Regions from separate parts of the Aceticella sp. 75b-Ac genome, predicted to be linked through region 2. Evidence: riboswitches for the same ligand, from Rfam matches in the RefSeq annotation. Region 2 holds a riboswitch; the other holds the start of a gene.

The links. Region 2 has a riboswitch for S-adenosylmethionine ahead of AC0LWJ_RS06895 (homocysteine S-methyltransferase family protein). Riboswitches for the same ligand answer to the same signal wherever they lie in the genome.
Region 1: linked by a shared signal. The riboswitch ahead of metK (methionine adenosyltransferase) and the one ahead of AC0LWJ_RS06895 (homocysteine S-methyltransferase family protein) in region 2 are both predicted to bind S-adenosylmethionine.

The regions. Positions count from the first base shown of each region.
Region 1 covers NZ_CM190971.1:1,020,466-1,023,683, forward strand. Annotated here, with positions in the region: gene metK (methionine adenosyltransferase) at 136-1,326, opposite strand; SAM riboswitch class I at 1,387-1,490, opposite strand; gene AC0LWJ_RS05405 (peroxiredoxin) at 1,598-2,260, opposite strand; gene AC0LWJ_RS05410 (rubrerythrin family protein) at 2,302-2,805, opposite strand; tRNA gene AC0LWJ_RS05415 (tRNA-Tyr) at 3,043-3,127, opposite strand; tRNA gene AC0LWJ_RS05420 (tRNA-Val) at 3,154-3,218, opposite strand, start outside.
Region 2 covers NZ_CM190971.1:1,304,968-1,308,185, forward strand. Annotated here, with positions in the region: gene AC0LWJ_RS06895 (homocysteine S-methyltransferase family protein) at 1-1,177, opposite strand, end outside; SAM riboswitch class I at 1,230-1,324, opposite strand; gene AC0LWJ_RS06900 (hypothetical protein) at 1,438-1,692, shown strand; gene AC0LWJ_RS06905 (hypothetical protein) at 1,724-2,743, opposite strand; gene AC0LWJ_RS06910 (phosphodiester glycosidase family protein) at 2,754-3,218, opposite strand, start outside.

The DNA of each region.
Region 1 (3,218 bases), 280 kb from region 2:
GTATTATAATATTTATAGCGAAGCGTTAATATATTTTCTGACCTGTTCAAAAAATATATTTCAAATAAGAACAGGTCTTAAAACGGCATAAAGAAATAAAATAAAATGCCGTAAAGCCCGGGGTTAACCCGGGCTTTAAAATTGACCTGCAAGTTTCTTTAATATTTCCACTTTATCTGTTTTTTCCCATGGAACATCGCCAACTACATTTCCAAAATGTCCATATGCTGCAACCTGTCTGTATATAGGTCTTCTTAGATTCAAATCCCTTATTATTGCGGCAGCTCTCAAATCAAATACCTTCTTAACGATGTCTGAAATTTCTTCGTCAGTTATCTTGCCTGTTCCGAATGTGTCAATGTTTACCTCAAGGGGTGTTGCAACACCTATTGCATATGCCAACTGTACTTCGCATTTATCCGCAAGTCCTGCCGCAACTATATTCTTTGCAACATATCTTGCGGCGTATGTGGCAGACCTGTCAACCTTTGTCGGGTCCTTTCCTGAAAAAGCCCCGCCACCATGTCTTGCATATCCGCCATATGTGTCTACAATTATTTTTCTTCCCGTAAGTCCGCTATCACCTTGTGGACCGCCAATAACAAACCTTCCTGTCGGATTTACAAATATTTTTGTTTTATTATCCATTATTTTTTCTGGAATCACGGGCTTTATTACATGTTCCATAATATCTCTTTCAATTTTATCATGGTCAATATCCGGTGAATGTTGTGTTGATACAACAACGGAATCAACCCTGATTGGCATGTCATCTTTATATTCTATGGTAACCTGTGTTTTACCATCAGGTCTCAAATATTTCAACGTACCATTTTTCCTCACCTCTGCAAGTCTTCTTGCAAGCTTGTGTGCAAGGGATATTGGAAGTGGCATAAGTTCAGGTGTTTCATTGCAAGCATAACCAAACATCATTCCCTGGTCTCCTGCCCCTATTTCTTCTATATTACTATTTGTATATTCACCTTTTTTGGCTTCTAATGCCTTATCAACACCAAGGGCTATATCCGGCGATTGTTCCTTAATAGATGTCAGCACAGCACATGTTTCGGCATCAAAGCCGTATTTCGCCCTTGTATATCCAATATCTCCTATTACTTTTCTGGCTATTTTGGGTATGTCCACATAGCATTTTGCTGATATTTCCCCAATAATCAGCACCATTCCTGTTGTAATAGCTGTTTCACAAGCTATCCTTGCATATGGATCCTCTTTTAGAATTTCATCTACTATTGCATCGGATATCTGATCACATATCTTATCGGGATGTCCTTCTGTAACTGATTCAGATGTAAAAAACTTGTGCATTTCTTAATATTTCCTCCTTTAAAACAAAATAAAACCTCTTCCAAAAGAAGAGGATCACTTCCCTCATCTTCCAGAAGCATGCTTCTGAGAGAATTAGCACCTTGTCAGTATTGACAGGTTGCTGGGCTTCATAGGGCTCTTCCCTCCACCTCTCTTGATAAGAGCTTTTTATTAAATTCTTATAATTAATATAGCATAGTATATTTAAGATGTCAAATTTTTTTAAAAATAGAACATGTGTAAAATTAAATTCACACATGTTCTATTTAGCTTAGTTCAGGCTTTTGTATGCAAACCACCAATCAAATGCTTCTACTTCTTTATTCTTAATCTTTTCATTTATCAATTTTACATTTTCCTCGGTATTTGCAGGGGGTATAATTACCTTGTCCTTTATCAAATAATTATTGGGCCACTTTTCCGGCATTGCAACATTATTTTCATCTGCAACCTGAAGTGCTTTTATAACCCTTAATATTTCGTCAACATTTCTGCCGGTTTCCTGCGGATAATACATGATAAGCCTTATCACTGCATTATTATCTACTATAAAAACTGCTCTTACTGTATTTGTACCTTTTCCGGGATGAATCATCCCGAGCTGATTTGATGTTCTCCCCAATTCATCAGCTATAACAGGGAAAGGTATTACAACATTTAATTTTTCTTTTATCCATTCTACCCATTTTATATGAGCAAATACCTGGTCTACAGATAATCCTATTAATTCTGTATTCAAAGCTTTAAATTCTTCGGCTTTTCTTGCAAATTCAACAAACTCTGTTGTGCAGACCGGTGTAAAATCTCCCGGATGACTGAATAAAACAAACCATTTGCCTGCATAATCTTCCGGAATACGCTTTTTGCCATGTGTTGTCATAACCTCAATTGACGGGAACTTTTCTCCTAATAGCCTCATTTTTGCCTCTTCCATTTACATTTCCTCCTTTTATTGTTTTATTTATGTAAAATAATTTAGAATGCAACAAACTTATTTCCTGGAACGCCGCATATCGGACATTTATCAGGAAGTACATCAATAGTAGTATACCCACATACAGGACAAATATAAACCTTAGAAAGCTTTATGTCTTCATCCTTCAAAACAGCATTTCTAGCATCATCGTACATTTTAATATGTAGCTTTTCTGCTTCGATTGCATAATAAATACTTCTTTTGGCACCCTTTTCTCTTTGAAGTTCTGCAACTGCATTATATGCAGGATACATTTCTTCAACTTCAAATGTTTCACCTGCGACTGCTTTCTCAAGATTTTCTGCAGTATTGCCAACCTCTCCAAGTTCTTTTAAATGATTTGTTGCATGTACTCTTTCGGCATATGAAATAGCCCTGAAAAGTTTTGCTATATTGGGTTTATTTTCTTTTTCTGCAACATCTGCAAATATTTGATACTTCATATGTGCTTGGCTTTCACCTGCATATGCATCACTTAAATTCTTTTTTGTCATTTCCTTCATTTTAAATCTTCCTCCTTTTTTATTTCATGTGTCAAATATTAGAGTAAACACATGTAATTACTTTGTTATTTTTAAACATAATCAAAGAAATCAAATAAAAATAAATTTGTTTTATGTTTTATTATATAATAATTATCTTTACTTAATAATAATTATACCTCATGAATTTTCTTTGTCAATAGTTTTATTGAATTTTTACAATAATATAACAAAAAAAGACCTACATGGTCTTACATATGGTGGAGGGAGATGGATTCGAACCATCGAAGGCTGCGCCAACAGATTTACAGTCTGCCCCCTTTAGCCCCTTGGGTATCCCTCCATATGATTTATATTTATTTATAAAAATGGTGGTCGCAATAGGGCTCGAACCTATGACCCCCTGCTTGTAAGGCAGGTGCTCTCCCAGCTGA
Region 2 (3,218 bases):
TATCATTGCTGTCTATCTGCAGAGGAAGATCTGATACATTTTGTATCTCTGAAACAATTAAAGGCATCATTTTTTCTTCATTTATGCCGGGAACCCCTATATTAACATCAAGCACATTAGAACCTGCCTTTTGCTGTGCAATGGCTTCTTCTAACACTAAATTAATATCTCCTTCTTTTATAGCAGCACTTAATTTTTTCTTGCCTGTTGGATTAATACGCTCACCTATAATACATATAGGATTACTGCCACCTATAAAAACCGTTTTTGTATTTGACGAAACGGCTGTATATATGTTTGTATTTTTTAAAGGCTTAATATCCTTCACATATTCCTTTAATTTTTTTATATGCTCCGGAGTGGTTCCACAGCAGCCACCCACTATAGATGCACCGTTTTCTATGAGTTTTTTCGAATACTTAGCAAATTCCTCAGGAGAAACATTATAAACAGTTTTTCCATCTTTTATATACGGCATACCCGCATTTGGCTGGGCAATTATCGGTATATGGGCAACCTTTGACATTTTTCTTACAACATCAATCATTTTATCAGGACCAGTTGAACAATTTACACCTACAGCATCAAGTGAAAGCCCTTGAAGGCTAATAATTGCAGTTACAGGGTCTGAACCCATTAATGTCCTTCCATCTTCCTGAAATGTCATTGTACATATAATTTTAAGATTGGTATTTTCTTTGACTGCCAGTATCGCTGCTTTTGCTTCAAGTATATCTGACATCGTTTCTATAAGGGCAATATCAGCACCTGAAACCTCGCCGGCAATTGCAACTTCTTTAAAGACATCGTATGCTTCTTCAAATGTTAATTCACCATAGGGTTTCATCAATTCCCCTATAGGTCCTATTGACAATGCAACAGGCTTCCCATTAGAAGCTCTTTTGGCAATTGATACTGCCTTCGCTATTATAAGGGATGCATCCTCCGACATGTTATAAGCTTTAAGCTTTATTCTGTTTGCTCCAAAGGTATTTGTTTCTATTATATCAGCACCTGCTTCAAGATATGAAAGATGTATATTATATATCATTTCCGGTTGGGATATGTTTAAATATTCAGGACACTCACCTGTTTTCAAACCCTTTTCCTGAAGCTGTGTTCCCATTGCTCCATCAAAAATAACCACGTTATTTAAAGGCTTCTGAAATATATCCATCTGTTTCCTCCTAATAAAAAATCTCTTCACCAAAAGAAGAGATACCATATTCCTCTCATCTTTCAGCGATATGCTGCTGGAATTAGCACCGCAAAATCCGGTTGCCGAGCTTCATTGGGCCAGTCCCTCAGCTACTCTTGATAAGAGATAGTTATATTTACTTAATGAATAATATAATACATTTTATTTATTCTTTTGTCAATAAAATATTCCATGCATTGGAAAAATTATTGACGAATTATTAAAATAAGTCTATAATTATGTTAGGACTTAAAAATAGAACAAAAGAAAAAATAATAGGAGGTGCATTTAAAATGGAAGAAAAAATAAAACACGAACATGAACATACGCACCCGGAGGTTCATCATTCACATCCCCACAAACATGATGATAATACAATTCACGAACATGAACATACCCATTCGGCTACGACCCATACCCATGAGCACGCACATGAGCCGGAAAAAGTAGAAAAACACGAACACGAACATCCTGAACATAAACATGAGCATTAAAAACAAGGCTGGCAATATACCAGCCTTGTTTTTAATCTAATCTCAAAATAACCTTATTGTTTTCTTTATAAATTATATAATTTTTATTGACTCCTATTATCTTCCCGTAGGCGCTTAAAATTTTATCTGTTTTAACATCTTTTAAATCTTTATTACCTATAACATTGTATATATTACCACTTCTAAGCATTATAATAGTATTATGACAATCTACAGGTTCTTTCACAGCTAAATGACACCAGTATTTCATTTTTTCCTCAAGTGAACCATAATAAATTTCTGTTATTTTATTGTTCTTTAGCTTTCCTAAATAAACATAATCATTGCTGTCTACACCTATTAGATAGTAACCTCCACTCACAAGGGTATATCCACTGCCATTTTTTATTACACGAATTACATTATTTGATGATTCATATACCAGGTTATCATTTCTTTGCGTCTCATACATTCTGACTATTCGCTTAACAGGCAATCTTAATTCAACAATTTTACCCATTATATCAACACGGTATAACATGCTATCTCCCTGTTTGTCCACTATATTTATATAAATCATATTCGTCAATGGAGATAATGTTACATTGGTTATACAACTGCCTTTTGGTACATATATTAATTTATCAACTTTAATATCATTATTAGTATCAAGGTCATATGCCTTAATTTGTATGGCTTCCTTACCATGATAATTTGCCTTGCAATAATAAAGCAATCTGTTCCTGTCGGTCAGCCATGTATAGTAATCAATTGTTTCACCATTTATGTCTATTGTTTTTTTAATTCGAGAGGTATTTGTATCAACAATTATTAGTTCATTATTCAAGATATATGAGATAAAACCTCCATCATATGATGCTTTAATATCTTTTGCATCAAATGGCAAATTAAGCTGGATCTTTTTTCTTAATGAAATATCTTCATCAGCAACTTTTTTTATCTGTATCGTATCTGTTGATGATAAAAAATAATCGTTGATATAATACAAAACACCCATTTCAATTAAAATAGGAATTATAAACCATATAAAAATTTTTTTAAGTTTCTTCATCGTTATCACTTCATTTCGCAAAAAATATTGTTGGTACGGTTCTTTCTCCAAGTGGATTAGATGGATTGTTTATAACCTTGCCTTTAAAATACATTGTCGTTGATGACCCGCCATCAAGATTTGCAGCATTGTATGCTCCATAATCGAGCATTATATTTTGTACGTCTTTTAAAGTTGCTCCTAAGCTGCTTATTGCCCTTCCATCAATGACTAAAAATATAACCGTTCCGTCTCTTCTTTGACCTATAGCTGTTCTTGGAGCAATACCCCAACCTCCATCTCCGTTTTTTATCATAGGTTTACCATTTACTATCAATGGCGGTCTAAAACTAACTGCCTCTTTTATTGCCATTTTATTTATCTCTTGTGGAGTATGTTTGCCAACAAGCAATTTCCCGTCATATGTGAATCCTACAAGGTCTACAGTTCCATCTGCACTTGAAACATTATTATATAGCATCTTGCCATTATGAAT